Regions from separate parts of the Streptomyces javensis genome, predicted to be linked through region 4. Evidence: riboswitches for the same ligand, from Rfam matches in the RefSeq annotation. Region 4 holds a riboswitch; each other region holds the start of a gene.
The links. A riboswitch is a leader RNA that binds a small molecule or an ion and turns the genes downstream of it on or off. The one in region 4 is predicted to bind cobalamin.

Region 1 (7,627 bases), on a different contig from region 4:
CAGCCGGTGGCTCTTGCGCTGGCCGAGCGCGGTCGAGGCGACCTCGCGCACCCGGTCCATCACCCGCACCAGCTCCGGGTCGGACGGCAGTTCCGCCGCCGAGGGCCAGGTGGTCAGGTGCACCGACCGGCCGCCGGTCAGCCCGCGCCAGATCCGCTCGGTGAGGAGCGGCAGCAGCGGCGCCATCAGGCGGCACAGCACTTCGAGCGCGGTGTGCAGGGTGTCCACGGCCGCGCGGTCCCCGGCGGTGAACCGGTCGCGGGAGCAGCGGATGTACCAGTTGGTCAGCACATCGAGGTGGTCCCGCAGCGCGGAGCAGGCGCGCGAGAGGTCGTAGTCGTCCATCGCGCGGGTGGTCAGCTCGACCAGGTCACGGGTCTTGGCCAGCAGATAGCGGTCCAGCGGATGGCCGGCGTCCGTGCGGACGCGGCCCTCGGTGTCGCCCGCGTACAGGGTCAGGAAGTGCCAGGCGTTCCACAGCGGCAGCAGCACCTGGCGCAGGGCCTCCCTGCTGCCGGCCTCGGTGACCTCGAGGTCCCGGGCGCGCAGCAGGGGTGAGCTCATGAGGAACCAGCGCATGGCGTCGGAGCCGTCGCGGGCGAAGACGTCGTTGACGTCCAGGTAGTTGTTGCGCGCCTTGGACATGGCCTGGCCGTCGTGGCCGAGCACCACACCGAGCACGGTGCAGTTGGCGAAGGCCGGGCGGTCGAACAGCGCGGTCGACATGACGTGCATGTTGTAGAACCAGCCGCGGGTCTGGGCGTAGTACTCGACCACGAAGTCGCCCGGGGAGTGGCGCTCGAACCACTCGGCGTTCTCGAAGGGGTAGTGCACCTGCGCGAACGGCATGGAGCCGGTCTCGAACCAGCAGTCCAGCACCTCGGGCACCCGCAGCATCACCGACCGACCCGACGGGTCGTCGGGGTTGGGGCGGGTCAGCTCGTCGATGTACGGACGGTGCAGATCGCCCGGCCGTACGCCGAAGTCGCGCTCGATCTCGTCCAGGGAGCCGTACACATCGACCCGGGGGTGGGCCGGGTCGTCCGACACCCACACCGGGATGGGGGCGCCCCAGTAGCGGTTGCGGGAGATGTTCCAGTCCTTGGCGCCGCGCACCCAGTTGCCGAACTGGCCGTCGCGCACGTGCTCGGGGGTCCAGCTGATCCGCTCGTTGAGTTCGAGCATCCGGGTGCGGAGCCGGGTGACGGCGACGAACCAGGTGGCGATGGCGTGTTGCAGCAACTGGCTGCCGCAGCGCCAGCAGTGCGGCCGGGAGCGGGTGTGCGGCCGGCTGTTCAGCAGCGCGCCGCTCGTCTCCAACAGGCGGAGCACGGTTCCGGTGGACTCCAGCACCGGGGCCCCGGCGCACGGCGGCACCTCGTCGGTGTAGCGGCCGGCGGAGTCTACCGGGTACGTCCGGCCGATGCCCTCCTCGGTGGCGAGGGCGTGGTCCCGCTCGTCGAAACACGGGGTGACGGCCACCGCGCCGGTGCCCTCGTCGGTGTCCACGAAGCGCTCCGCCACCACGACGTGGCTGTCGTCGGCGGTGCCGGAGAAGTCGAACAGCGGTGTGTAGTGGCGGCCGGCCAGCTCGGCGCCACTGTGCCGGGCGACCACGGAGCCGCCACCCAGCAGCTCGGCGTGGGCGTCGAGCCGGTCGGCCGCCACCACCAGGCGCCGCCCGCCGCTCTCCACCACGGCGTACTCGGCCTCGGGGTGCACGGCCACCGCCGTGGCGCCCGGCAGCGCCCAGGGCTGCTCGGACTCCACCAGCAGCAGCTCGCCGCCGTCCAGCGGCACGCCCACGACCACGGTGGTGCCCGGCACCTCGCGGTGGGTGTCGCTGCCGTCGATACGGCCGCTGCTCTCGGCGTTGGCCAGCGGGGTCTCGCAGTGCGCGCAATACCAGGAAACCGAATGTCCCTGATAGATCAGCCCCTTGTCCCACATGGTCTTGAACGCCCACATGACGCTCTCCATGTAGTCCAGGTCATGGGTCTTGACGGATTCGTCGAAATCGACCCAGCGGGCCTGCCGATTGACGTAGTCGCGCCACTCGCCGGTATAGCGCATCACCGTCGTACGGCACACCTCGTTGAACCGCTCGACGCCCATGCGCTCGATATCGGACTTGGCGGTGATGCCGAGTTGCTTTTCGGCGTCGAGTTCCGCGGGCAGCCCGTGCGAGGTCCAGCCGAAGCGCCGTTCGACCTTGCGGCCGCGCATGGTCTGATAGCGCGGCACCACGTCCTTCGCGTAACCGGCCAGCAGATGCCCGTAGTGCGGCAGGCCATTGGCGAACGGCGGCCCGTCGTAGAACACGAATTCTTCGGCGTTTTCGGCTTTTCGCGCGTCCACGGTCTCCTGGAAGATGTGGTTCTTCGCCCAGTAGTCCAGGACGTCGAGTTCGACCTCGGGAAAATGCGGTCTCGCGGGTACGCCATCGGCCCCGGCCATCGGATATGCCATCGCTCAGTAAACCTCGCAGGGTCGGCCCGCAGTGCAGTGAGGGCCGACTCTAACGAGCGGACGGGCAATGCCCGGTAATCGCGAAAACATGGCATGCGCGCCGATGGCGCCGCGCGATTACCCGGCGATTCCCTCACACTGGCCGGAATCGGAACGGCAGCGAGAGCGGGGCGGTGCTGTACGGGCAGCGGGAGCCGGTCCGTACGGTGCTCATCGACGGCGTCGAGCGCACCCCCCCGCGCCACCGCCGTCAGCAGCGGCCCGGACCACCATGTGGCGGTGGTCATCAGCTCGGGCGGGCATCCGGTGCTCCAGGCGCTGGCCCGGGACGCCTTCCGGCCGCTGTCGGTGGCCGAGCACGCCGCCCGGCACGGCATGACACCGGCCGAACTGCGCACCGCGGTACGGCGGACGAGGCACGGCTCGGCGGCGGGTGATGTGACAGCGGGTGACGTGTTACCCCATTGGGGGGACGTTGGGCCGCAATCCGCCCGACAAAGGGGCACCATGCATGCGAAGCCGGTCATTTCCGGCCGCTCATCCCCAGCAAGGAGTTCCCATGCGTATGCGGACCGCCCTCTCTGCGCTTGCTCTCACCGCAGCGTCCCTCGCCGTCGGCGCGACCGGTGCCGTCGCGGAGGACGACCCCGATGTCACCGTCAACAACACCAGCAGCACGACCTTCCCCGGCGTATGCGCCAGCAATCAGTTCTCCTTCATCACCGTCCCGGTCGGCCTGGGGAGCCAGTCGGACTCCAGCTCGTGCTGAGCCCCCGCCCCGCGAACCCGTGAGGCACGGACCCCCGGCCGACGCGGCCGGGGGTTTCCCATGCCGTAGGCTGGCTGGTGCAGCTGGTTCGCCCCGCCCGCCAGGCGGGAGGCGTCGCAAGAGGGAACCCGGTGGGAATCCGGGACTGCCCCGCAGCGGTGAGCGGGAACGACCGCCGTCATACGCACTGGGTCCGACGTACCGGGTCTGGGAAGCGACGGCCAGTAGGTGTCCTCCTGGGGAGGGCGCGCCCGTGAGTCCGAAGACCTGCCATCTGCCCGTGTACGGACCATCCGTGCGCGGACATCCCGGTGACCTCGAGGGCGGGTCGGCGAACACACCAGGCGGATGACCGTGCCGTACCGCGCGGGGTCGTTTCCGCCCGGTCCGTCACCCTTCGCGCTCTCCTCCCCTCGCCGGGATCTCAGGGATCCATCTCGCGAAGGAGATCTCCGTGACAGCGAAGTCCGCAGCCGCGGCGGCACGGGCGACCGTGTACGGCTACCCCCGCCAGGGCCCGAACCGGGAACTGAAGAAGGCGATCGAGGGCTACTGGAAGGGCCGCGTCACCGCCGACGCCCTCCGCGTCACCGCCGCCGAGCTGCGCCGGAGCAACTGGCAGCAGCTCGCCGACGCCGGTATCCACGAGGTGCCGACGGGTGACTTCTCCTACTACGACCATGTACTGGACACCACCGTCATGGTCGGCGCCATCCCCGACCGCCACCGGAACGCCGTCGCCGCCGACCCGCTCGAGGGGTACTTCGCGATGGCCCGGGGCACACAGGACGTGGCGCCGCTGGAGATGACCAAGTGGTTCGACACCAACTACCACTACCTGGTCCCGGAGCTGGGTCCGGACACGGTGTTCGCGGCCGACTCCGCCAAGCAGGTCGCCGAGCTCAAGGAGGCCCTCGCGCTCGGGCTGACCGCGCGGCCGGTCCTCGTGGGCCCCGTCACCTACCTCCTGCTCGCCAAGCCCGCGCCCGGCGCGCCCGCCGGCTTCGAGCCGCTCACCCTCCTGGACCGCCTCCTTCCGGTGTACGCCGAGGTCCTGGCCGATCTGCGGGCGGCCGGTGCCGAGTGGGTGCAGCTGGACGAGCCGGCGCTGGTCCAGGACCGCACCCCGGCCGAGCTGAACTCGGCCGGCCGCGCCTACCGCGACCTCGGCGCCCTCACCGACCGCCCGAGGCTGCTGGTCGCCTCGTACTTCGACCGCCTCGGCGAGGCGCTGCCGGTGCTGGCCAAGGCCCCGGTCGAGGGGCTGGCGCTGGACTTCACCGAGGCCGCGGCGGCGAATCTGGACGCGCTGGCCGCCGTCGGCGGGCTGCCCCGCAAGCGGCTGGTCGCCGGTGTCGTCAACGGCCGCAACATCTGGGTCAACGACCTGGAGAAGTCCCTGACCACGCTCGGCACCCTGCTGGGCCTGGCGGACCGGGTCGACGTGGCCGCCTCCTGCTCGCTGCTGCACGTCCCCCTCGACACCACGGCCGAGCGGGACATCGAACCGCAGATCCTGCGCTGGCTGGCCTTCGCCCGGCAGAAGACCGCGGAGATCACCACCCTCGCCAAGGGCCTGGCCCGCGGCACCGGCGCGATCACCGCCGAACTGGCCGCGAACCGGGCCGACCTCGCCTCCCGCGCGGGCTCCCCCATCACCCGCGACCCGGCCGTCCGCGCCCGCGCCGCCGCGGTCACCGAGGCCGACGGCCGCCGCTCCCAGCCCTACGCCGAACGCACCGCGGCCCAGCGCGCCCACCTCCGCCTGCCGCTGCTGCCGACCACCACCATCGGCTCCTTCCCGCAGACCGGCGAACTGCGCACAGCACGCGCCGACCTGCGCGGGGGCCGGATCGACACCGCCGGCTACGAGGAGCGCGTCAAGGCCGAGATCCAGGAGGTGATCTCCTTCCAGGAGAAGACCGGCCTGGATGTGCTGGTGCACGGCGAGGCCGAGCGCAACGACATGGTCCAGTACTTCGCCGAACAGCTCACCGGCTACCTGGCCACCCAGCACGGCTGGGTCCAGTCCTACGGCACCCGCTACGTCCGCCCGCCGATCCTGGCCGGCGACATCTCGCGCCCCGAGCCGATGACCGTGCGGTGGACGGGCTACGCGCAGTCCCTCACCGACCGCCCGGTCAAGGGCATGCTCACCGGCCCGGTCACCATGCTCGCCTGGTCCTTCGTCCGCGACGACCAGCCCCGCGGCGACACCGCCCGCCACGTCGCCCTCGCCCTGCGCGACGAGGTCAACGACCTGGAGGCGGCCGGAACCTCGGTCATCCAGGTGGACGAACCCGCGCTGCGCGAGACCCTGCCCCTGCGCACCGCCGACCGGCCCGCCTACCTGGCCTGGGCAACCGAGGCCTTCCGCCTCACCACCGGCGGCGTGCGCCCCGACACCCAGATCCACACCCATATGTGCTACGCCGAGTTCGGCGACATCGTCCAGGCGATCGACGACCTCGACGCCGACGTCATCAGCCTGGAGGCCGCCCGCTCCCATATGCAGGTGGCCCGCGAGCTCGCCGCCCACGGCTATCCGCGCGAGGCCGGGCCCGGGGTGTACGACATCCACTCCCCGCGCGTGCCCAGCGCGGAGGAGGCCGCCGAACTGCTGCGGACCGGGCTGAGGGCCATCCCCGCCGAACGGCTGTGGGTCAACCCCGACTGCGGCCTGAAGACCCGCGGCTGGCCGGAGACCCGCGCCTCACTCGCGCATCTGGTCACCGCGGCCCGTACGGTCCGCGGTGAGCTGCCCGCGTCCTGACCCGGAAGAGCGGCCGGGGCCGGTGACGCGCAGCAGGTCCAGCTTGCCCGCGTCGCCGCTTCCGGTCGCCGCCGTGTAGGTGACCATGCGCAGATCCGCGCCGGGGACGATGAGCACATCGCAGTCGGGCAGGATGTCGCCGATCTCCGGATGCCGGATCGTCTTGCGGTCGGAGGTGTGCTGGGCGGCGGTGGCCCAGTGATGGGCGAAGACCTCGGACCCCGTCCGTAGTTCCCGCACCAGACGGGCCAGCCCCGCGTCGGCGGGGTAGCGGGAGACGGCGTCCTTGAGGTCGGCCACGATCGAGGTTTCGAAGGACGGAGAGCCCGGCCAGCTCGGCGAGCTCCTCGCGGCGCAGCCCCGGGGCGCGACCAACGCGCTGACCGAGTCCCCCGACGGGTACGAGGCCACCTTCGCCGTCAACGTACTGGCCAACCACCTCTTCGTCCGGGTGCTCCAGGACCATTTCGCCGCGCCCGCCCGGATCGTGATCACCGTCAGCGACACCCACTTCGGGGACTTCAAGCACAACATGGGCATGGTGCCGGGGCCCGTCTGGAACTCCCCCGATGTGCTGGCCCGTCCGGGCGCCTTCGCCAAGCCGTCCGGCACGGCGGGCGGGCGCACCGCGTACTCGACGAGCAAGCTGGCCGCCATCCACCTCGTGCACGAGTACGCACGGAGGCTTCCGGCCGGGCTCGACGCCATCGCGTACAACCCCGTCCGAGGAGTCCTATGACCCGCGGCGCGAGCGCGAACTGCGGGACGCCGTCGAGCGGTTCACCGTGACCCACACGCCCTGAGCGGCCTCGCGCACCCCCTCAGCCGTTCAGTTTCGGGTAGTCGATGTACCCCTTGTCGGTGCCGCCGTAGTAGGTCGTCCCGTCCGGTGTGTTGTACGGCCCGCCCGCGCGCAGCCGGGCCGGCAGGTCCGGGTTGGCGAGGAAGAGCGCCCCGAAGGACAGCATGTCGGCCGTGCCGTCCTCGATGAGCGCCAGCTCCTCCTCGCTGGTGAACCCGTCCGTCGCGGGGTTGAGGATGAGGGTTCCCGAGAACTCCTTGCGGAGGATGCCGGTCAGCTCGCGGGAGTCCTCGACCAGGTGCAGATAGGCGGGGCCGGTCCCGTTCAGGCGACGGATCAGCTGGACGTAGGTGGCCTCGAGGTCGGGCTCCTCGATGCCGTTGTAACGGATCCCGGGCGAGATCCGTATCCCCGTGCGGCGCGCTCCGATGACCGCCGACACGGCCGCGACCACCTCGACCGCGAACCGGATCCGGCCCTCGGTCGATCCACCCCACTCATCGGTGCGCAGATTGGAGCTGGGGGCCAGGAACTGGTGGATCAAGTAGCCGTAGGCGGCGTGCAGTTCGACCCCGTCGAACCCCGCCTCGACGGCGTTGCGTGCCGCCTGGGCGAAGTCCGCGATCGTCTCCCGCACCTCCTGGGAGGTCAGCTCGCGCGGGGTGGTGAAGTCCTTCATCCCGTCGACGGTGAACAGCCTGCCGGGTGCGGCGACGGCCGAGGGGGCGACCTGGACCAGCCCCTCGGGCAGCAGGCCGGGGTCGCCGACCCTGCCGACGTGCGAGATCTGGGCGAAGACCGTCCCGCCCTCGGC
Region 2 (7,627 bases), on a different contig from region 4:
ACTCGACCGCGTAGCGGATGGCCGCGTCCAGGTCGCGCCACTCGGTGTCGCCGAGGTGGGATATGCCGTCCTCGGAGCGCGGGGCGCCGGGGTCCCCCCGGTAGGCGAGGTCGAGCACCGGCACCCGCAGCTGCCGCAGGAAGGGCATGACGACCATAGGGTGCTCACGGGTGGTGCCGAGGCCATGGGTGGTGATCACCCAGGTGGAGCGTTCGCCGGGGATGAACCAGGCGGGCAGCGGGCCGAGTTCGGCGGGCACGTCCACGTCGGCGTGGTCGATGCCGAGCGCGTCCCGCGGGTTGCCGATGTGCACCTGGGGGGTCAGCCGGACCCGGGTGCCGGGGGTGAGCTCGCCGTGGGTGACCCGCTCCAGACGGCGCACGACACAGTCGGCGGGGTGCGGGGCGTCCTCGATGACGGGGCCGACGACGGCGTGGCAGGAGCGGCCGGTGAGGCCGTAGGTGCCGGGGCGCAGCGAGGCGAGCGAGCGGGTCAGGGTGATCTGGCCGGCCGCGGTCGCGTGGACGGTCAGCGGTGCCTCGTTCGGCAGCGGACGGTCGGGGACCGGTTTCAGCGCAGCACCGGTGGCGTACCGTCCGGCCGCCACCGCGGCCACGCCGACACTCAGCAGGGTGGTGGCGGCCGCGACCGCCGTTGTTCGCAGACGCATCCCTCCCAGTGTGGTCGGGAAGGCGGCCCCCGGCCAGCGGGCGTACCCGGCCGGGTGACCGCCCGGCCGGGGCCCGGGCGCGTGCCCGGCGGGCTCAGCCCTTCTGGCCGTAGCCGCTCAGCTTCTCGGCGGCGCGCCGCATCTCGTCCGGCGGGATCAGGGAGGGGGTGCGGCCGGGGACGGAGACCGCGGTGAGCCAGACCCGGCACATCCATTCGAGCTGGGCGGTGCGGTCGTACGCCTGTTCCAGGGTGGCGCCGTGGACGACGGTGCCGTGGTTGCGCAGCAGACAGCCGCTGCGGTCGCGCAGCGCCTCGAGCATGGCGTCGGCCAGTTCGTCCGTGCCGTAGAGCGCGTAGGGCGCGACGCGGACCGGGCCGCCGAGGGCGGCGGCCATGTAGTGGACCGCGGGGAGCTCGTCGACGAGCGTGGAGACGGCCGTGGCGTGGACGGCGTGGGTGTGGACCACGGCCTCGGCATCGGTCTCCCGGTAGATCGCGAGGTGCATGGGCAGCTCGCTGGTGGGCTTCAGCGTGCCGAGGACCTGCTGTCCGTCCAGGTCGACGGCGACGGCGTCCCTGGGGCCGAGCCGGTCGTAGGGGACGCCGCTCGGAGTCACCAGGACGGTGTCGCCGACCCGGGCCGAGACATTGCCCGAGGTGCCGACGACCAGACCGTCGGCGGTGGTCCTGCGGGCCGTACTCACCACCTGCGTCCATGCCTGCCGCAGGGGATGCGTCAGCCGCGGCTGCGGCTGCCGCGGGGATCGCGACTGGGTCACCTGCCCTCACCTCCGGGGCCGATCCTTCCAGGCGGCCGCCGGCCGCGCGGCGGCGGGACCAGCGGCGGGCGCCGTGGGACCGGCGGCGGGCACGGTGGGACCGGCGGCGGGCACGGTGGGACCGGCGGCGGGCACGGTGGGACCGGCGGCGGCGCGGCGGGGGACTACGACCGTGCTTCGTGGGCACCCGACTCCGGGCGGGTGAACGTGGGGGGCCGGCGGACGCCCGCGAGACCGGTCCAGGGGCCGCCTCCGGCGGCTCTCGACCGCGGCTCAACTCCCGTACGACATGGGAAAGTAGGCTGGAATTCACTGGGTTTTAGCGACCCCGCAACCATGTCACCCCGATGCCCCGCTCAGTTCATCTCCCGTTCACCCTGTTTCCTTACGTTCACCGTGCCACTAACGACCTTCGAACTGATTGACCGGGTGTATGGAACACATCACGCTTCTCATCGGGATCGTGATCGTCACGGCCTTGGTGTTCGACTTCACGAACGGCTTTCACGACACGGCTAACGCCATGGCCACCACCATCTCCACGGGAGCACTCGGGCCCAGGGTGGCGGTGGCGATGTCGGCCGTCCTCAATCTCGTCGGCGCGTTCCTGTCCGTGGAGGTGGCCAAGACCATCTCCGGCGGGATCATCGACGAGGGATCCGGTATCCAGCCAGAAGTGATCTTCGCGGGACTCGTCGGCGCGATCCTGTGGAATCTGGTGACGTGGCTGGCCGGACTCCCCTCCAGCTCCTCGCACGCCCTGTTCGGCGGTCTGATCGGCGCCACCGTGGTCTCCGTGGGCCTGGACGGGGTCAACGGCGACGCGATCGTCATGAAGGTCCTGATCCCCGCCGTCGCCGCGCCGATCGTGGCCGGCATCGCCACGCTGGCCGCCACCCGGCTCACCTACCGGCTCGGCCGCGACCGCTCCCCCGAGGACACCGCGAAGGGCTACCGCGCGGGGCAGATCGCCTCGGCCGCCCTGGTCTCCCTGGCCCACGGCACCAACGACGCCCAGAAGACGATGGGCGTGATCACCCTGGCGCTGGTCACCGGGAACGTGGTGGCGCCCGACTCCGACCCGCCGCTGTGGGTCATCGTCTCGGCGGGCCTGGCCATCGCGCTCGGCACCTACCTGGGTGGCTGGCGCATCATCCGCACCATGGGCAAGGGCATCACCGACATCCAGCCGCCGCAGGGCTTCGCCGCCCAGACCGGCGCCGCGACCGTCATCCTCGCCTCCTCCCACATCGGCTTCGCGCTGTCCACCACCCAGGTCTGCTCCGGCGCCGTCATGGGCGCGGGTGTCGGCCGTAAGGGCGCCGTGGTGCGCTGGTCGACCGCGGGCCGCATGGTGGTCGCCTGGGTGCTGACCCTCCCGGCCGCCGGGCTGGTGGCGGGCGCCGCCGCGCTCCTCGCCGACCAGGGGAACGCGGGAATCACGGCGGTGGCCGTGCTCGCCGTCCTGGCCTGCGGGGCGATCTGGATGCTGTCGCGCCGCAAGCCCGTGGACCACACCAACGTCAACGAGGTCGGCACCCAGGAGCCGGTGGGCGCCGTCACGGCCGCCCTGCGGTCCGTGGCCCCGCCGCCCGCCGGTGCGGCGAGCGCCGCCCCCGAGAGCGCCGCCCCCGAGGACGACACCTCGGAGAACACACCCGAGCAGACCCCCACCCCCGCCGCCGCGAGCAGCGCCACCCGCTAAGGAGCCAGGAAACATGAGCATCGACTGGGCGGCACTCGGCCAGGTCTTCGGCATCAGCCTCGCGGTGACCGTCGGCATGGTGGGCGTCTTCACCCTGGGCATCGTCGGCACCTCCCGTAAGGCGGCGCCGGAGCAGGGCGGCACGGCCGCCGCCGTGCCCGGGGGCGCGGTGGGCGGCTCCTCGCTCGCGCGCACCGGCGCGTACGCCTGCTTCGCGGTGTGCGCCGCGGTCGTGGCCTACGGCATCTATCTGATCGTCGCCTGAGGGCCCCGCTGTCCCCGGATGACCCACCGGCCGCCGGATGGTGGCGCTGACCAGCGCCGTCCGTCCGGCGGCCGTCTCGTGGGGGCGGTCGTCTGTGGGGCTCGGCACACTCGGGCGTCATGGGTCATATGCGAGTTGACGGCCATTCGCGGCCCATGGTGGACTTCCCGAGCCAAACGGCGGCAGGAGAGGAAGCCGGTGAGAATCCGGCGCGGTCCCGCCACTGTCACCGGGGAGCACCTTCCCATCGCCTGGATGGGGTCACGGCTCGTCCGTACGGTTCGTCGCGTACGCGGGGCTGGAAGACCGGGAGGGCCGCGGATCCGGGAGCCAGGAGACTCTCACCGCCGGTCACGTCGAACCAGGGCGAGGACCCTGAGTGAGGACATACCGCCATGCCCGGCATCGCCACGCCGCCAGCCCTCCCTGTCCGCTTCGGCTCTTCCGGCCCCTCCGGCCCGTCTGGTTCCGTATCGCCGCGCCGAGGCGTGACGGCGGCCTGACGGATGCCTGCCGACCACGCCTCGTTCGCGTGCGGCGCGGCCCTCGGCTTCCTCGGCGACCTCGCCACGGGTGATCCGCGCCGCGGCCATCCGGTGGCCGCGTTCCTGCGCGCCGCCGCGGCCGCCGAGCGCCGGCTGTGGCGCGACCACCGGGGCTACGGGGCCCTGCACACCGCGTTGTGCGCGGGCGGCGCGGCCGCCGGTGCCGCGCTGCTGACCCGCGCCGTACGGGGACTTGGCAGCCGCCGTGGCGCGGCGGTCGCGCTGACCGCCGCCGCCACCTGGGCCGTGCTGGGAGGTACGAGCCTGGGCCGTGAGGCACGGGCCGTCGGCGGGGCGCTGGCCGCCGGGGACCTCGAGGTCGCCCGGGAGCGGCTGCCGCATCTGTGCGGCCGCGATCCGCAGGCGCTGGACGGGCCGCAGATCGCCCGCGCGGTGGTCGAATCGGTGGCCGAGAACACCTCAGACGCCGTCGTGGGCGCGCTGGTGTGGGGCGCCGTGGGCGGGGTGCCGGGGCTCATAGCATTCCGCGCCGTCAACACCCTGGACGCCATGGTGGGCCACAAGTCGCCGCGCTACCGGCGGTTCGGCTGGGCGGCGGCCCGGCTGGACGATGTGGCCGGCTGGCCCGGTGCACGCCTTACGGCGACCCTGGCGACGCTCGCGGGCCCCGATCCGCGCGGTGCGTGGCGCGCCTGGCGGCACGACGGCGGACGCCATCCGAGCCCCAACGCGGGCCCTGTGGAGGCGTCCTTCGCGGGCGCGCTCGGCGTCCGGCTGGGCGGCGCCCTCGCGTACGGCGGCCGGGTCGAGAACCGGCCGGTGCTCAACTCCGGCGGGCGGCCGGTGGAGTCGGCCGACATCGAGCGGGCGATACGGCTGTCGCGGCGCGTCGGTGTGCTGGCGCTCGGGGTGTCCATGGCGGCCCGGCCGGTCCTGAGGGCGTTGACGGGGCGGCCCCGGGCCCTGAGAACCCGGGCCTTGGGAAGGGGCGGCGGATGAGCGGCATACGCGGTAAGGGCGGCACGGAGGGTTCCGGGGCGCGCGGCGGGGGGCTGCTCGTCGCGGGCACGACCTCCGACGCGGGCAAGAGCGTGGTGACGGCCGGGATCTGCCGGTGGCTCGCCCGTAAGGGCGTCAGCGTGGCGCCCTTCAAGGCGCAGAACATGTCGCTCAACTCCTTCGTCACCCGGGAGGGTGCGGAGATCGGGCGGGCGCAGGCCATGCAGGCGGCCGCCGCGCGCGTCGAGCCCAGCGCGCTGATGAACCCGGTCCTGCTGAAGCCGGGCGGCGACCGCAGCAGCCAGGTGGTGCTGCTGGGCAAGCCGGTGGGCGAGCTGAGCGCGCGCGGGTACTTCGCCGGGGCCGGAGCCCCCTCGCCCGGCGAAAGGCTCTCAGCGGGGCGGGAGGCGCTGCTGGGGACCGTCACGGAGTGCCTGGAGGAGCTGCGGCGCACCCATGACGCGGTGATCTGCGAGGGCGCGGGCAGCCCGGCCGAGATCAATCTGCGCCGCACCGACATCGTCAACATGGGGCTGGCGCGTGCCGCCGGGCTTCCGGTCGTGGTGGTCGGGGACATCGACCGCGGTGGTGTCTTCGCGTCCTTCTTCGGCACGACCGCGCTGCTGTCGGCAGCCGACCAACGGCATGTGGCCGCCTACCTGGTGAACAAGTTCCGCGGCGATGTGAGCCTTCTGGAGCCCGGTCTGGAGATGCTGCGCGACCTCACCGGGCGCCCGACCGTCGGGGTGCTCCCGTTCGCCCACGGGCTGGGGATCGACGAGGAGGACGGGCTGCGGGTGTCGCTGCGCGGCGCGGTGCGGGAGAGCGTCGTGGCGCCCCCTTTCGGCGCGGACGTCCTGCGGATCGCGGTGGCCGCCGTACCGCTGATGTCCAACTTCACGGACGTGGACGCGCTGGCGGCAGAACCGGGCGTGATCGTGCGGTTCGTGGACCGGCCCGAGGAGCTGGCCGACGCCGACCTGGTGGTGCTGCCGGGCACCCGGGGCACCGTAAGGGCGCTGGAGTGGCTGCGTGAGCGCGGGCTGGCCGACGCGATCGCCCGGCGGGCCGCCGAGGGCCGTCCGGTGCTCGGCGTCTGCGGCGGCTTCCAGGCGCTCGGGGAGCGCATCGAGGACGAGGTCGAGTCGAAGGCCGGGACGGTCGCCGGGCTCGGGCTGCTGCCGGTGCGGGTGCGGTTCGCGGCCGAGAAGACCCTGGCCCGGCCGGTGGGCGAGGCGCTCGGCGAGCGGGTGGAGGGCTACGAGATCCACCACGGGGTCGCCGAGCTGCTGGACGGGGCCGAGGAGCCCTTCCTGGACGGCTGCCGGGTGGGCTCGGTGTGGGGCACCCACTGGCACGGCTCGCTGGAGAGCGACGGCTTCCGGCGGGCTTTTCTGCGGCGGGTGGCCGCCGCGGCGGGCCGGGCGTTCGTCCCCGCGCCGGACACCCGCTTCGGCGAGCTGCGCGAGGAGCAGCTCGACCGCCTCGGCGACCTGATCGAGGAGCACGCCGACACGGACGCGCTGCTGCGGCTCATCGAGGAGGGCGTCCCGGAGGGGCTGCCGTTCGTCCCTCCGGGGGTCCCAGGGGGGACGCCATGACGAGCCCCCACTCCCACACCGGACCGCTGTGCCCACGCACCCCAGGAGGTATCGCCGCGTGACCACCACCTACCCCTTCAGCGCGATCGTCGGCATGGACGGCCTGCGGCTCGCCCTGCTCCTCAACGCCGTCTCACCCGCCGTGGGCGGCGTCCTGGTGCGCGGCGAGAAGGGCACGGCCAAGAGCACCGCCGTAAGAGCGATCGCCTCGCTGCTGCCCGAGGTGGACGTGGTGGCCGGGTGCCGGTTCTCCTGCGACCCCGCCGCGCCCGACCCGTCCTGCCCGGACGGACCCCATGAGCCGGGCACGGGCGAGGCGCGCCCCGCGCGGATGGTCGAACTGCCCGTGGGCGCCTCCGAGGACCGGCTGGTGGGCGCGCTCGACATCGAGCGGGCGCTGTCGGACGGGGTGAAGGCGTTCGAGCCCGGGCTGCTCGCCGACGCCCACCGCGGGGTGCTCTACGTCGACGAGGTCAATCTGCTCCACGACCACCTGATCGACCTGCTGCTCGACGCGGCCGCCATGGGCGCCTCCTACGTGGAGCGCGAGGGGGTGTCCGTACGGCACGCGGCGCGCTTCCTCCTGGTGGGCACCATGAACCCCGAAGAGGGCGAGCTGCGGCCGCAGTTGCTGGACCGCTTCGGCCTCACGGTGGAGGTCGCGGCGTCCCGCGACACCGAGGAGCGGGTCGAGGTGGTGCGGCGGCGGCTGGCGTACGACGAGGACCCCGAGGGGTTCGCGGCGCGCTGGGCGGCGGACGAGGAGGCCCTGCGGGAGCGCATCGCGGCGGCGCGCGCCCTGCTGCCGCGGGTGGCTCTCGGCGACCGCGCGCTGCGGCAGATCGCGGCGGTGTGCGCCGGGTTCGAGGTGGACGGGATGCGCGCGGACATCGTGACGGCCCGTACGGCGACCGCGCTGGCCGCCTGGGCGGGGCGCACCGACGTCCGGACCGAGGACGTACGGGGGGCCGCGCTGCTGTCGCTCCCCCACCGCAGGCGGCGGGCGCCGTTCGACGCGCCGGGGCTCGACGAGGACAAACTCGACGAGATCCTGCGGCGGTTCGAGGAGGACGACCCGGAGCCGGATCCGGACCCGGGCC
Region 3 (7,627 bases), on a different contig from region 4:
TCCCGGAAGCGGTGGCGAATGATGCCCGTCGCCAAGCGAACAGGAAGGAACACCCCATGAGGTGCATGCGCATCATCGTCCTCGCGGGCCTCACCGTGGCCGCCACGACGGCCGCCCTCGCGCTCCCGGCGCAGGCCGGCGTTCCCGCCCGCCACCACACCCCGGCCGCCCCGTGCGAGTACCCCGCCGACGTCCTCGACCTGACCAACTGGAAGCTGACGCTGCCCACCGGCGAGGACGAGGATCCGACCGACATCACACAGCCCGATCTCGCCACCTTCTCCGCCAAGCCCTGGTTCCAGGTCACCGGGGACTGCGACGCGGTCCAGTTCCGGTCCGCCGTCAACGGCGTGACGACGGGCGGCTCCAACTACCCGCGCGCCGAACTGCGCGAGATGACCGACGACGGGGAGGAGGCGGCCAGTTGGTCGACCACCGAGGGCACCCACACCCTCGTGGTCAAGGAGGCGTTCACCGCGCTCCCCAAGGAGAAGCCGCACCTGGTCGGCGCCCAGATCCACGGCGGGGACGACGACGTCACGGTCTTCCGCCTCGAAGGCCGCAAGCTCTACATCACCGACGGCGACGACGCCCACCACCACCTCGTCACCGACGACTACGAGCTGGGCACGGAGTTCGAGGCCAAGTTCGTGGCACGGAACGGGAAGATCGACGCCTATTACAACGGGGAGCGTGAGACCACGATCTCCTCCGACGACGACAGCAACTACTTCAAGGCGGGGGCATACACGCAGGCCAACTGCGGCAACTCGGACCCCTGCGACGATGACAACTACGGCGAGGTCCACATATCCGGCCTCAAGGTCACCCACTCCTGAGGCATGTGACGCTGGCGCCTGCCCCCGTCGCATGTGCTTCCGCAACACCGCAACCTCCACAAAGGTGAAGATTTCTGGAGTGGTGGGTGAATTCCCTTCTCAACCGGCCAGGTCCCACGCGCCTCTGGCGCACGCCGAGCCCCGCACCGTCCTTACGAGCACCGCAAACGGTGCGTGTCTTTCCGCGTACGCAGTAAGTTCGATGCGCGTGCGCTAACGGCAGACAGCAGCGGTTCTGGTCTCGCAGGAGGGGAGTGTCGTCGTGCGGCGGGGGGAGAAGATCGGCAAGTACCGGCTCACCAAGGGGCCCGTCGAGGGAGGGAGAGGCGCGGTCTGGTTCGCCGTCGACACGGAGCTGGGCCGGTCCGTCGTCCTCAAGCGGGCCCTGCTCGAGGACAACAGCCAGGCCGACTTCGACGAGTTGCTGGCCGAAGCCCGCGCGCTGGCGAAGTTCAGCCATCCGAACGTGGTCACCCTCTACGACGCCGTCCGCGCGGGCAAGGGCAGGAACGCCACGTTCTGGCTGGTGATGGAGCATGTGACCGGCGGCAGCCTGGACGTCCCGGTGAAGCTGGCCCCCGAACTCGCGGCGCACATCGGGGCGCAGATCGCGGCCGCGCTGGCGGCCCTGCACGACAAAGGCATCGTGCACTGCGACGTCAAGCCCGGCAATATCGTGATCACCCCCGACCGGGTCGCCAAGCTGACCGACTTCGGCGCCGCGTACCGGGTGGACGGCAGCGAGACGATCACGCCCAACGGGCCGGTCAGCCTCACCCCGTTCTTCGCCGCCCCCGAGGCGTTCCGGGGAGCGCCCGAGCGCGCGTCCGACGTGTTCTCGCTCGGCGCCACCATGTACTGGCTGGTGACGGGGACCCCGCCGATGCGCGGCGCCGGGCGGGCGGTCCGGATGGAGGCCATCAGCCCCCAGGTCGGACCGCTCGGATCCATCCTCACCGCGATGCTCCAGCGCGACCCCGGGGCCCGGCCCACGGCCGCCCAGGCGCTCGCCGCCCTCACGGACGTCGCGGGCCCCCCGGACCGGTTCCCGACCCTCCCGATGGCCCCGTCGACCACGCCGTACACGGACGTCCTGACGCGCGGCGAGGCCCCGACGGCGACGGCAGGGCTGCCGCGCCGCACGGCGACGCTGGTCCGCCGCCGTCCCTTACTCCTGACCGGCGCCGCCGCCGTCACGGCACTGGCCATCGCCGTTCCGTTCATCGTGATGAACCTGGGGGACGAAACCGGGGACAAGGCCACCCCGGCACCGGGCAGAACGGCCGCCGCGGGCTTCATCGGCGACCCCCGCACGGCCGACCCGTGCGCCCTGCTGAACGCCACCGTGTTCCATCGGTACGACGAGGCCCGACTCGACCGTGACTACGGCAACTTCAACCGTTGCGACGTCCTCCTGAAGGAGCGGAGCGAGGAGGTCGTGGACGTCAGGGTGGAGCTCGACGCCGATTCGCTGCCGGAGGGCGTGGCGAGGAAGACCGAGGGTAGGGTCACCGTCGTGGAGCGCACCGCCGAGGACGACGAGTGCGAGCGCGCCGTGGCGGTGAAAGGCGCCCGCGACAACAGCCTCCGGGTCACCGCGGCCGCGAGACAGCCCAAGGAGGTCAAGGAGCCGCTGTGCGACACCGCCGACCGCGCCGCGGGAGTCGCGGTCAAGGTGCTCAACCGCGGTGAGATCCCCCGGCGTTCCCCGGACTTCCCGTCCACTTCGCTGGCGCACCTGGACGCGTGTACGTTGCTCGACGTCAAGGCGCTGGAGAAGGTGCCCGGCATCGACGCCGGGGACCCGGACGTCGGGTTCGGCCGCTGGCAGTGCCAGTGGAAGTCCACCACCAGCGAGTTCGAGGTGGATTTGCGCTTCGACCAGGGCGATCTGCCGCGCGAGAAGGGTGCCCGGTCCACCAAGCTCAGCGATCACCAGGCCATCGTGCTACCGGAGGACGAGGGCCCGGGAAGCTGCCGTGTCGAGGTGGTCCACCGTCACTACACCGGGCTGGACCGGGTGAAGGGCACCGAGCGGGTGGCCCTCGTCCTCAAGGGGGCGGGCCGCAAGGGCCGTCCCTGCGAACTGGCCACCGACCTCGCCGGATCGGCCGCCGCCGCGTTGCCACCCGCCTGACCGCCGAAGTGGCGGGGAAGGCGGGCGCGGTGAAGGTGTGAAGTCCCGATCAGTCCGTGGCGCCGGGCTCGTCCCGCTCGGCCGCGAGCAGGTGAATGAGCAGCAGCACGATCCCGGAGATCAGGAAGACGCGGGTGGCGGCCTCCAGCCCGTTCCACGCCTTGGACTGCCACATGGCGAACCATTCGCCGCCGATGGCGATGAACCCGGCGCCGAACAGCAGCATGAGCATCACCAGCCCCACGGTGCTGGCCTGACGGGCGCGGCGGACGCTGCCTCCGCGCAGTCCCGCGCCCCACATGGCCGTCGCGGCGATGAGCACGAGGGCGGCGACGCTCTCCCAGACGATGATGGCGACGTAGGCCGTGTCCTGGAGCGCGGTGGACTTGATGGCCCGCCACATCAGGTCGTCGTCCTTGAACGTGGTGTCCATCGCCAGGACGTGGCGGACGAATTGCTGATTGGTGTCGAAGTCGGTGATGTTGCCGAAGGCCACCAGCGCGATGTACAGCGCGATCGTCCCGGTGAGCACCCCCGAGACGGCGGAGTAGGCACGAGGGGAACGTATTCTGCCGGTTCGCTCGCTCACGATGACTCTGTCTCCCCGTTGTATTCGGTTGATCGGATCGAGCCGTAGCGTACAACTGTTTGGCTCAGCGGGTCCGGTGGCGGGGAGACGCAGGTCACATCTGTCCATGTCACAGGGGATCGGGCCATCTCGTCTCAGGGGTGTAGCCACTGACGACCACCGAGGAGCACACCATGGACGCGCGACTGAACTACTCCGCCAGCCCGACCGCGGGCAAGGTCCTGGGGCCCGTCATGGCGGCGGGCAAGGCGGTCAAGGACTCGCCGCTGCCGCCCCCCACGCAGGAGCTGGTGGCGCTGCGGGTGAGCCAGATCAACGGCTGCGCCGTCTGCCTCGACATGCACACCAAGGAGGCCGCCGCGGCCGGTGAGACCGCGGTGCGGCTGAACCTGGTGGCGGTATGGCGGGAGGCCACGGTCTTCACCGACGCCGAGCGTGCCGCGCTGGAGCTGGCGGAGGCGGGGACCCGGGTCGCGGACGCGGCCGGTGGCGTCAGCGACGAGGTGTGGGCGAACGCCGCCCGGCACTACGACGAGGAGCAGCTCACCGCCCTGGTGATCCTGGTCTCGTTCATGAACATGGTGAACCGGCTGAATGCCATCACCCGGCAGCCGGCGGGCGACTACCAGGTCGGGCAGTTCCACTGACCGGCGCCGGTCCGTCCGGCCGGTCGTTCTTCCAGGAGGGAATCGGCGTGAGCGAGGTCGAGGAGTTCGAGGAGCTGCGGCCACTGCTGTTCTCGATCGCCTACCGGATCCTGGGCAGTGTGAGCGAGGCCGAGGACGCGGTGCAGGAGACATGGCTGCGCTTCGACGGCTCGGCCACCCGGCCCACGTCGACCAAGGCGTATCTGTCGGCCACGGTGACACGCGTCTCGATCGATGTGCTGCGCTCCGCGCGGGTGCGACGGGAGGAGTACGTGGGCCCGTGGTTCCCCGAGCCGCTGCTCAGCGATCCGTACCAGGATCCGGCCCGGGCGGTGGAGCTGGCCGACTCGGTGTCGATGGCGGCGCTGCTGCTCCTGGAGCGGCTCAGCCCGCTGGAGCGGGCGGTGTTCGTGCTGCGGGAGGTGTTCGCCTTCGGGTTCGACGAGATCGCCACGGCGGTGGGGCGGTCCGAGGCGGCCTGCCGGCAGCTGCTGGTACGGGCGCGGCGCCATATGGCGGCCGGGCGGCCGCGGTTCGCGGCGGACCGGCGGGAGCGGCAGGAGCTGGCCACGCGGTTCTTCGAGGCGCTGAAGGACGGCGATGTGGGCGGGCTGCGGAAGCTGCTGGCCGCCGATGTGCGACTGGTCGGGGACGGTGGCGGCAAGGCCCCGCAGCTGGCCAGGGCCGTCATGGGCGCGGAGAAGGTGGCGCGGCTGCTGGGCGGTGTCTTCCCCTGGCTGCTGCGGATCGATGTGTCGTTGGAGCCGCGCGAGGTCAACGGCCAGCCCGGCGCGATCTTCCGCGACCGGGACGGCAGGGTGCTCCACACCCTGGTCCTCGATGTGCTCGACGGGCAGATCCAGACCATCCGCACGGTGGTCAACCCCGACAAGCTCGGCCACCTCGGGCCGGTCGGCGACGCCTGGGCGGTGGACCGCGAGGTGAGGCGGGCCCGCCGGCGGCCTGGCCGAGCATGAGACCGGCCGGGCGACGGCCTTGGTAGTCTCGGGGGGCCAGTCGTGCCACATCCGAGGCCAGGGAATCCGGTGTGAATCCGGAGCTGACGCGCAGCGGTGAGGGGGACGGGCGGGGCAGATGACACCACTGGGAGGAGTCCGTGACGGCCGCGGGGCCGTCGCGAACGAGCACCGGGAAGGGGCCCCGTCCGGACGAGCCCGAGTCCGAAGACCTGCTGGCACCTCCGCGCCCGGTGCGCGGAGGACGACCGTAGGCCAGGCTCCGCGTACGAGCCCCGACCACCGAGGCTGCCCGTGCTCCGCTCCGCCCGCCGTACCGCGGCGTTCCTGCTCGCCCCCGCCCTCCTCCTCACCGCGTGCGGTGGCTCCGGCCATGACGACGCGGACGCCGGGAAGCCCGCCGGTTCGGGCTTTCCGCGCACGATCGACAACTGCGGCCACAAGGTCACCTTGAAGTCCGCCCCGAAACGGGCCCTCTCGCTCAACCAGGGCACCACGGAGATCCTGCTCTCACTCGGCCTCGCCGACCGCATGGCTGCCACCGCCACCTGGACCGACCCGGTGATGAAGGGCCTGGAGAAGACCAACGCCACGGTGGAGCGCCTCGCGGACAACGCGCCGTCCTTCGAGAAGTCCCTGGACGCCGAACCCGACTTCGTCACCGCCTCGTTCGTCTCCACCCTCGGCAAGGGCGGCGTGGCCACCCGCGAGCAGTTCGAGAAGCTGGGCGTGCCCACCTATGTCTCGCCGTCCGACTGCGCGGCGGGCAGGGACACCGCCAGCGGTGGCGACGGCTCCCGCGACAAGCCCCTCACCCTCGATGTCGTCTACGGCGAGATACGCGATCTGGCCCATGCGTTCGGTGTCGACGAGCGCGGAGAGAAGCTCGTCGCCCGGCTGAAGGAGCGCGTACGCAAGGCCACGGACGGACTGGATGCCTCCGGAGCCTCCCTCATGTACTGGTTCGCCAACTCCCAGTCGCCCTACCTCGCCGGCTGCTGTGGCGCGCCGGGCGCCATCACCCGGGCCGTCGGGGCGAAGAACGCCTTCTCCGATACCCACGACGAGTGGCCGCAGATCAACTGGGAGACCGTGGCCGACCGCGACCCGGACGTCATCGTCCTCGGCGACCTCACGCGCAAGCAGCAGACCGCGGAGACCGCCAAGGCGAAGGTGCGTTTCCTCGAGACCAACGCCGCCACCCGCAACCTCACGGCGGTGAAGAGGAAGCGGTACATCCTGCTGAGCGGGCAGGCCATGAACCCGTCCATCCGCACGGTCGAAGGGGTGGAACAGGTCGCCGCCGGGCTGCGCGACCTCGGGCTCGCCAAGTGAGTCCCGGCCACCTGAGCACCCGCCTCCTGTCGCTGTGCGCGGGAGGGCTGGCCGCGCTGCTCGTGTCGGTGGCCTTCGCCGTGACCATCGGCCCGGCCGACATCTCCACGGCCGACGTATGGGCGGCGGTCACCGCCCATCTCGGTCTGGGGGACAGCACCTTGCCACCGCTTCGGGACGGCATCGTGTGGAACCTGCGCATGCCGCGCACGCTGCTGGCCGCGGTGTGCGGGGCGGGTCTGGCCCTCTGCGGGGCCGTGATGCAGTCCCTGCTGCGCAATCCGCTGGCCGATCCCTTCGTGCTCGGGGTGTCCTCGGGCGCTTCCACGGGCGCCGTCACCGTGGTCGTGCTCGGCGTGGGCGGCGGGGCCGTGTCCCTGTCGGCGGGCGCGTTCACCGGTGCGCTGCTGTCGTTCGGCCTGGTCCTGGTGCTCAGCCACAGCCTCGGCGGCAGCACCGACCGCGTGGTGCTGTCCGGAGTGGCCGCCATGCAGCTGTTCTCCGCGCTGACCTCGTTCATCGTCCTCACCTCCGCGGACGCCGACACCACCCGGGCCGTGCTGTTCTGGCTCCTCGGCTCGCTCACCGGCGCCGGATGGGGCGATGTGCTGCTGTGTTCCGCCGTCCTGGCCGCCGTGCTCGTGGTCTGTCTCGGCTACGCCCGCACCCTGGACGCGTTCGCCTTCGGGGAGGAGGCCGCGGCGGCGCTCGGTGTCCGGGTGGCCCGCACCCGTCTCGTCCTGCTGTGCGCGACCGCGCTGCTCACCGCGACCCTGGTCAGCTCCGCCGGGGCCATCGGCTTCGTCGGCCTGGTCCTCCCGCACGCCACCCGCGCCCTCACCGGCTCCGGCCACGCCCGCCTGCTGCCGGTGACCGCACTGGCCGGGGCGATCTTCCTGGTGTGGGTGGACACCGCCGCCCGCACCGTCATCGACCCCCAGGAGGTCCCGGTGGGCGTGGTGACGTCCCTCATCGGCGTACCGGCCTTCGTCGCCGTGCTCTACCGCGGCCGGAGGAAGACATGACCGACTCCACCGCGGAAACCCCGGACATGGGGTTCCTCGCCACCGGAGAAGCGGCGTCCGGGCTCCGCGCGGACCGCG
Region 4 (7,627 bases):
AACCGCTTCCGGAACGCCCTCGGCGCCCCCTATAGTAGGTAGACCTACCTACCTAATCTGTCAGGGTGCAAACGATGAGTGAGACCGGTGTGAGGACGACGGAGCCCGGGAGGCGGCGGCCGGCGCGGGAGCGTCTGCTGGCGGCCGCCGCGCGCCGCTTCTACGCCGACGGCGTGACGGCGACCGGGATCGACACGATCACCGCCGAAGCGGGTGTGGCGAAGATGAGCCTGTACAACAACTTCTCCTCCAAGGCCGATCTCGTCAGTGCCTATCTGGATGCCCGCCACGAGGAGTGGCTGGCGCTGTACCGGTCACGGCTGGAGCGGGCCGAGAGCCCCCGCGACGGCGTCCTCGCGGTCTTCGACGCCTACGCCGATCACGCGGCGTTCGCCTACGAGCGCGGCTTCCGCGGCTGCGGTCTGCTCAACGCGGCCGCCGAGCTGCCCGCCGGGGACGAGGGACGGACCGTCGTACGCCGCCACAAGGAGGAGGTCGAGCGGCTGATCTCCGGCCACCTCGAGGAGCTGCTGCCCGAGCGCCCCGACGACGCCCGCACGATGGCGGAGCACCTGGCGTTCCTGCTGGAGGGCGCGATGGCGCGGGCCGGTCTGGAAGGCGACGACAGCCGGCTGCGGCACGCCCGCGCGATGGCGGCGGCCCTGCTGGACCGGCTGTGACGGCCCCCGGACCCGGCGCCCGCTCTTCCGTGGGCGCCGGATCGTTGTGCGTGCTCGCCGCGTCCGTGCTGTGGGGCACCACCGGCACCGCGGCCACCTTCGCCCCGGACGTCGGCCCGCTCGCCATCGGCGCCGTCGCCATGGGCCTCGGCGGACTGCTCCAGGCCCTGGTCGCCGCTCCCCGCATCGCCCGCGAGGCCCCACTGCTGCGTGCGCGGCGCGGCACCGTACTGATTGGCGCGGTCGCGGTGGCGGCGTACCCCCTGGCGTTCTACAGCGCGATGCGCCTGGCCGGAGTGGCGGTGGGCACCGTGGTGTCGATCGGCATGGCCCCGCTCGCCTCGGCCGTGATCGAACGGGTCATGGACCGGCGCCGGCTGACGCGCCGCTGGAAACTCGGCGCCGCCCTGGGCCTGTTGGGCACCCTGCTGCTGTGCGCGGGCCAGGCCGCCGGGGCCCCCGGCGACGCGGAGCGGACCTCCACGGCCGCCACGGTGCTCGGCGTGGGGCTCGGCCTCATCGCGGCCACGACCTACGCCCTCTATTCCTGGGCGGCCCACCGGCTGATCATCCAGGGGGTCACCTCCCGCGCGGCGATGGGCGCGGTCTTCGGCGTGGGCGGGCTGCTCCTGGTGCCCGTCCTGCTGGTCACCGGTGCCCCGCTCCTCGACTCCGGGTCCGACGTGGCCGTCGGGGTGTACATGGCGCTGGTGCCCATGTTCGCGGGCTACGTCCTGTTCGGCTGGGGGCTGGCGCATGTGCCCGCCAGCACGGCCACCACGCTCTCCCTGCTGGAACCGGCCGTCGCGGCCGTGCTCGCCGTGCTGGTCATCGGCGAACGCCTGCCCGCCGTCGGCTGGGGCGGTATCGCACTCGTCCTCGCCTGCCTGGCCGTCCTCACCGCCCCGGTGGACGTCTCCGGGCGGCGCCGAGAGCGACGGGACGGCGTGACGCCGCCACGGCGCACCGCGGTGGAGCACTCCGTCGCCCGGTCGGACCCGGCGCCGTAGCGGAGTCCGGCCACCGCGGGCCATCCGCGTGCGGTGCTGTCATTCGGCCCTCCGCGGGCCGGAGAACCTCTCCGCGAGTTCGCGGTGCTTGTCGGCGGCCAGCTTGGCCTGGGCCGTGCTGATGGTCGATCCGGCCATCCTGCCCAGACGTTCGACCTCGTCCGCGAAGCGCAGATGCTCCTGTCGTGCGTGCTCACGGCAGGCGAGGCAGGTGACGTTCTCCGGGCGCGGCGAGGTCATCGCGTACGGCGCCCGCAGCCCGCAACCGGTATCGACCAGGCTCGGCAGGTCACCGACCAGGCCGAACGTGGATGCCATCATCTCGCGCACGGCGGCCACGCCACGGACGACCTTCGACTCGACATGGATGTGCGGATCGTCCCCGCCCAACACGTCCTCCTCGCCCCGGCCCCGTGGCCGACCGGGAGCGTTCCCGGTCGGGCCGCGGAGTGCGGGACGAGTCTCCCACGGGCCCGGTGCGCACTGGCTTCAGAGGGTCGGCTGTGCGGCGGCGGACCACTGGCCGGTCATGGCCTGTCAGGTCGCGGGCGGCCGGGCCGGTGGTGTCGCGGGCGGCCGGGCCGCCGCGGCAGCTGAGAGCGTTCTGTCCGCCGGGTCAGGTCGCCGTCGCGGACGCCGCCGCGCGGCCCGCCGTGCGGCCCGAGAAGAGGCAGCCGCCGAGGAAGGTGCCCTCCAGGGAGCGGTAGCCGTGCACCCCTCCGCCACCGAAGCCCGCCACCTCACCCGCCGCGTACAGGCCGCTGATCGGGTGGCCGGAGGCGTCCAGGACGCGGCCGGAGAGGTCGGTCTGGAGGCCGCCGAGGGTTTTGCGGGTGAGGATGTTGAGGCGCACGGCGATCAGCGGTCCGGCGCCCGGGTCCAGGATCCGGTGCGCGGAGGCGGTGCGGCTGAGGGCGTCCCCGGGGTAGGCGAGCGCGTTGCGGATGCCCATGACCTGGACGTCCTTGGTGTACGGATTCTCGATCTCGCGGTCGCGGGCCTCGATCTGCCGTTTGAGGTCCGCCAGGTCGATCAGGTTGTCGCCGGTCAGCTTGTTCATGCCCGCGACCAGTTGGGGCAGGGAGGTGGCGACCACGAAGTCCTCGCCCTTGTCCCGGAACCGCTGGATCGGCTCGGGGGTCTGCCAGATGCGGGAGAGGAGCTGGAGGATGTCCTTGTTGGTCAGGTCCGGGTTCTGCTCCGAGCCCGAGAGCGCGAACTCCTTGGCGATGATCTTCTGGGTGGTGACGAACCACGAGTAGTCATGGCCGGTGGCGGTGATCGATCCGAGGGTGTGCAGGGTGTCGTAGCCCGGGATGTCGGGGCTGGAGAAGCGCCTGCCCTTCGCGTCGAACCACATCGACGACGGGCCCGGCAGAATGCGGATGCCGTGGCCCGGCCAGATCGGGTCGTAGTTCCTGAGGCCCTCGGTGTAGTGCCACATCCGGTCGGGGTTGACGATCCGTCCGCCCGCCTTCTCGGTGATCGCCAGCATGCGGCCGTCCACATACGCGGGGACGCCGGTGACCATGAACTTCGGCGGTGAGCCGAGCCGGTCGGGCCAGTTCCGGCGTACGAGGTCGTGGTTGGCGCCGATACCGCCGGAGGTGACGATCACCACCGGGGCGCTGAGCTCGAAGTCGCCCACCACGGTGCGCGAGGTCTGCTTGCCGCGGGCGGCGTCGCTCGGTTCCAGGATCGAGCCGCTCACTCCGGTGACGGCGCCACCGGTGACGATCAGCTCGTCCACCCGGTGCCGGAACGTGAAGGTCACCCGGCCGTCCTGCGCGGCGGCCCGCACCTTCTTCTCGAACGGCTCGACCACGGCCGGACCGGTGCCCCAGGTGACGTGGAAACGCGGCACCGAGTTGCCGTGGCCGTCCGCGAGACCGCCGCCGCGCTCGGCCCAGCCGACGATCGGGAACCATTGCACACCGAGCCCGTGCAGCCAGGACCGCTTCTCCCCGGAGGCGAAGTCCACGTACGCCTCGGCCCACTTGTGGGCCCAGTAGTCCTGGCCACCGGGGTCGCCGACACCGCGGTCGAAGCCCGCCGTGCCGAGCCAGTCCTGCCAGGCCAGTTCGGGGGAATCCTTGATCCCCATCAGCCGCTGCTCCGCGGAGTCGACGAAGAACAGGCCGCCGAAGGACCAGAACGCCTGGCCGCCGAGGTTGCTCTCGGGCTCCTGGTCGAGGAGGAGCACCTTGCGCCCCGCGGCCGCCAGTTCCGCCGTGGCCACCAACCCGGCGAGCCCGTGGCCGACCACGATGGCGTCCGCGTCCGAGGACGCCCCGGAGGCGGCGAAGGCCGGAACCGCCGTCTGGGCGAGCGCGGCGCCGGCGAGCACACCGCCCGCCGCCGTCAGGGCACGGCGGCGGCTGATCCCACCGACCCCGGCGGACGACGCGGAATTCTCTGTGGAGTTCTCCATGAGCTGCCTTCCGGAAGGGGGTTCGGAGGGTGCGGGAGATACGGAGGGGGTTGCCGCGACGGAATCGTGTTACCGACCGGCAACGTGTTACCGACGGTAGCCCACGGGGTGCGAGGCCGCCAGAGTTCTGCTCACGACAGCAACTCCCGTGCGTCGTAGGGGACTTCGGTCGCTCAGCGACCGCCGGGTGACGGCTCGGCCGAGGCGCTCCCCCGTGGCGAGAACGCGTACAGATCGAGGATGTCGGGCAGCGGTGCCACCCCGGGGCCGCCCGCCCGGACCCAGGCCACGATGTCCTCCGTCGCGTCCGGGTCGTTGACCAGGCCGAGCCACACCGGCCTGCCCCCGGCGGCCCGCCCCGCGGCCGACGGCTGCACCACGATCACATTGGCCTGGTCGCAGACGTCCAGACACTCGGAGACGCGTACGGGCGCCTCCTCACCGAGCCGCGTGATCTGCGCGGCATGGTCGACGCCGGTCACCTTGGGGCTGCCGCAACAGCAGTCCCGGCACACGGTCACCCGGCACGGCAGCGGGTCGGTCGGCCCTACGGGCACGCCGCACCACCCCTCCTCCGGGGTAGTCCGCCCCGGTGTCGATCGAGGAGGCGACCGCGTGAGTCTCCTGGCTCTCGGGTCGATGCTCGTCCCGGCCTTCCCACCCGCGTATGCGGGCAGTGGCCTGTCCGGGATCCGCTCGCCGATCACAGTGGCGGTACCGCGCCGGATTCCCACCGGCTTCCTCGTTCCGCCGTCGCCTTTGTCGCCCGGCATCATCGCATCCCGGACACCGCCACACCACGCGGCCCCGGCCCCAGCGGGGCGACGGGCGGCCCGGCGTCAGCCCCGGCGGACCGGCGCCCCCGCCAGGATCTCCCCCAGCCCCTGGCGGGTGGCCGCCAGCACCACGCGGTCCTGGGGCCGCAGGGCATAGCCGGGGCGCAGATCCCATACCAGGGCGGGCTCCTGCTGGACGGCACCGTCATAAGGGGGCGCCGCCCCGAGGTCGCGTCGCCGGTCCGCGGGCTCGGCCGCGTCCAGCGCGATCACCCGCCAGGCACCCGGTACGAACGCCTCGGCGACGGTACGTCCCTCCAGTTGCGGATGCCCGGCGACATTCAGGGCGGCGAAGAGCAGCACCCTGCGCTCGACCGGTATGGCACCGAGGACCTGACGTCCCATCATGGCCCCGGCGAACGCCGGAGCCGCCAGGCTGGAGACGCTGCGGCTGCGGGTGAGGGCCCGCGGATGGGCCGCGCGCAGCGTGCGGTAGACGGCGGTGGCGAAGCGGTCGTCGTACAGGCGCAGGGCCACCCGGAGCCGGGGCTTGACCGAGCGGGCGTACAGCGTCGCCTCCAGGTTGGTGGTGTCGGCGCTGGTCAGGGCGAGCAGGGCGTGGGCCCGCTGGATTTTGGCGGCCTCCAGGACGCCTTCCTGGGTGACGTCACCGAGGACCGTCGGCACCCCCAGTCTGCGGGCCAGCGGGATGCCGCGCGCCCCGGGATCCTCTTCCACGCACACCACGGGGATGTCCATCTCCCGGAGTCTGGCCAGGACCCGGGTGCCGACCTTGCCGAGCCCGAGCAGTACGACATGGCCGGACAGGCCGCGCGGCGGGCGGCGCAGCGCGGACGCGGTGCGGAAGGTGCCCAGCGCTTCCAGCGCGGCGGCCACCAGGACGGGCAGCAGAAGCAGTCCGGTCAGCCCGGACAGCAGTTGCAGGACCTTGCGTCCGGTCGGCTCGTCGAGCGCCGGGTCGTCGATCGCGAGCACGTCCAGCACCGTGAGGTAGGCCGCGTGGAGCAGCCCGGCTCCGGTGAGCCGCCAGGAGATGATGGTGAGGACGAGCACGGCGATCGCCATTCCGGCGACGGACCAGCGCAGCCGGCGGGAGAAGAGCGAGGCGAGCGGCAGTCGGCGGCTGCCGAGCCGCTGCGGCGGCAGCGGTGTGCCGATGGCGGAGACGGCCTCGAGCACCACCGTGTCGCGCCCGGTGGCGGCGGCCACCTCCTCGTCCCCGGGCAGCAGCCTGGGCCCTTCGTCCCCGCTGCTGTCGGAACCCTCGCTGCCGCCGGGGTCGCTGGTGGTGGACGAGAGCAGGGCGAGGGTGCACAGCCCCGGGCGGGCCACCTCGTCCGTGCCGGGCGGGGTGCGCTCGGCCGCGCGCAGCAGCAGCCCGTCGGCCTGGAGCACTTTGCTGGTGCCCGCGACGGCGGTGGCCGCGAGCGCGGGGGCGGCGGTGTCGGCGTCCGACAGTACGGTGGTGGTGGCGTCCAGCTCCGCCGGGTCCATGCCGGGATCGGCGACCCGCGCCGCCTCGTCGAGGAGTTCCTCCAGGTGCTGGCCCAGCTTGCGGTTGTAGAGCCGGATCACCAGCCGCAGCCGGGGGTTGAGGCGGCGGGCCCGCAGTGCGGCGTGGATGTTGGTCTCGTCGTCGTCATGGACCAGGGCGAGCGCCGTCGCCTGATCCGCGCCCGCCTCGGTCAGCACGTCCTCGTCCAGCGCCGGGGCCTCCATGACCCGCACTCCCCCGTCCGGGGCGGGGTCGTCCGCCGTCTGCCGGGGCAGCGGGACCCGCCCGACGGCCGCGCTGAACCTGCCGAAGAGCGCCGAGGTACGGCCTCCCGGCCGCCATCCCGCGATCCGCTGCCCGGTGGGGTCCGCCAGGGGAGCGCCGCCGGGAATGACGACGGTCACCTGTGTCCGGTAGACGTCGTGGAGTTCGGCGGCGAGGCGGTGGGCGAGCGCGTCATCGCCGCAGACGATCATGCGGACCGGCCCCGAGGGGGACGGCGGGGTGGATGTGGAGGTGGAGAACACGACGGCGAAGCCCCCCGTTGGTTCCGTGGTGATGATCAGACCGTACCCGGTCCGCCGTCAAGGAGAGTTGGCCGTCCCGCCGCCGAAGGATCCGTATCGCCGCCGCTCACTCCCTCGGGGCGCCGCACCGCGCACAGCGGGTGAACTCGGCGGTGTCCTGCATCGCGCCGCAGTCCGCACACACCATCTCCAGCCAGCAGGCGGGGTCCCCGCCCTCGGGTTCGGCGGGCGCCGGGTCCGCCGTCTCCCGGTCCGGGTCGCCGGGCCGAGCCGTGCCGCTCATCGTGTGCGCCTCCTCGTCCGGACCGTGCGCGGGTCCGTTGACCGACCCTCTACCCCTGGCGTCGTCCCCGGAAGCAGCCCAGCCATAGATCCGATCTCTCATGCGCCAACAACCCTTGACGGGGCGTAATGCCGCCCAACCCCTCCCCAGTTATCGGATGACTCGGTAACGTATCCGCCTCGGGAGGCAACGATGCCGAGATCTTACCGACGCTCCGCAGTGGCATTTCTGCTCTGCGGCGTCCTGGCCATGACGCTCTTCATCACCGGGCCCGCACAGGCGAAGGACTCCGCCTGGACCGTGCGCGGCCCCTCGCCCCACTCCGGTCCCCTCGCGCAGCTGCGGCTCGACGGCGCCTCGGGAGCGCTGACGCTCCAGGTGTCCCGGGGCGGACGGACGGTGGT

Region 1: linked by a shared signal. The riboswitch ahead of metE (5-methyltetrahydropteroyltriglutamate--homocysteine S-methyltransferase) and the one ahead of ABD329_RS00265 ((2Fe-2S) ferredoxin domain-containing protein) in region 4 are both predicted to bind cobalamin.
Region 2: linked by a shared signal. The riboswitch ahead of ABD329_RS31905 (cobalamin biosynthesis protein) and the one ahead of ABD329_RS00265 ((2Fe-2S) ferredoxin domain-containing protein) in region 4 are both predicted to bind cobalamin.
Region 3: linked by a shared signal. The riboswitch ahead of ABD329_RS07190 (ABC transporter substrate-binding protein) and the one ahead of ABD329_RS00265 ((2Fe-2S) ferredoxin domain-containing protein) in region 4 are both predicted to bind cobalamin.

Annotation. Positions count from the first base shown of each region.
Region 1 covers NZ_BAAAIF010000005.1:157,281-164,907, reverse strand. The annotation lists gene ileS (isoleucine--tRNA ligase) at 1-2,469, opposite strand, end outside; partial or broken gene ABD329_RS07520 (AraC family transcriptional regulator) at 2,767-2,880, shown strand; gene ABD329_RS07515 (hypothetical protein) at 3,029-3,238, shown strand; cobalamin riboswitch at 3,306-3,527, shown strand; gene metE (5-methyltetrahydropteroyltriglutamate--homocysteine S-methyltransferase) at 3,693-6,011, shown strand; gene ABD329_RS07505 (MmyB family transcriptional regulator) at 5,952-6,311, opposite strand; gene ABD329_RS07500 (Rossmann-fold NAD(P)-binding domain-containing protein) at 6,298-6,750, shown strand; gene ABD329_RS07495 (alkene reductase) at 6,833-7,627, opposite strand, start outside.
Region 2 covers NZ_BAAAIF010000046.1:229-7,855, reverse strand. The annotation lists gene ABD329_RS31925 (alpha/beta hydrolase) at 1-670, opposite strand, end outside; gene ABD329_RS31920 (class II aldolase/adducin family protein) at 765-1,451, opposite strand; gene ABD329_RS31915 (inorganic phosphate transporter) at 1,885-3,156, shown strand; gene ABD329_RS31910 (hypothetical protein) at 3,170-3,421, shown strand; cobalamin riboswitch at 3,564-3,781, shown strand; gene ABD329_RS31905 (cobalamin biosynthesis protein) at 3,928-4,926, shown strand; gene ABD329_RS31900 (cobyric acid synthase) at 4,923-6,527, shown strand; partial or broken gene ABD329_RS31895 (magnesium chelatase ATPase subunit I) at 6,586-7,627, shown strand, end outside.
Region 3 covers NZ_BAAAIF010000005.1:91,984-99,610, forward strand. The annotation lists gene ABD329_RS07165 (polysaccharide lyase family 7 protein) at 57-839, shown strand; gene ABD329_RS07170 (serine/threonine-protein kinase) at 1,102-2,976, shown strand; gene ABD329_RS07175 (DUF2165 domain-containing protein) at 3,026-3,565, opposite strand; gene ABD329_RS07180 (carboxymuconolactone decarboxylase family protein) at 3,739-4,212, shown strand; gene ABD329_RS07185 (RNA polymerase sigma-70 factor) at 4,260-5,189, shown strand; cobalamin riboswitch at 5,210-5,423, shown strand; gene ABD329_RS07190 (ABC transporter substrate-binding protein) at 5,484-6,524, shown strand; gene ABD329_RS07195 (FecCD family ABC transporter permease) at 6,536-7,549, shown strand; gene ABD329_RS07200 (ABC transporter ATP-binding protein) at 7,546-7,627, shown strand, end outside.
Region 4 covers NZ_BAAAIF010000001.1:72,630-80,256, reverse strand. The annotation lists gene ABD329_RS00285 (TetR/AcrR family transcriptional regulator) at 75-680, shown strand; gene ABD329_RS00280 (DMT family transporter) at 731-1,690, shown strand; gene ABD329_RS00275 (hypothetical protein) at 1,730-2,083, opposite strand; gene ABD329_RS00270 (FAD-binding dehydrogenase) at 2,307-4,121, opposite strand; gene ABD329_RS00265 ((2Fe-2S) ferredoxin domain-containing protein) at 4,295-4,678, opposite strand; cobalamin riboswitch at 4,719-4,911, opposite strand; gene ABD329_RS00260 (NAD-binding protein) at 4,961-6,889, opposite strand; gene ABD329_RS00255 (hypothetical protein) at 7,047-7,223, opposite strand; gene ABD329_RS00250 (glycoside hydrolase family 97 protein) at 7,416-7,627, shown strand, end outside.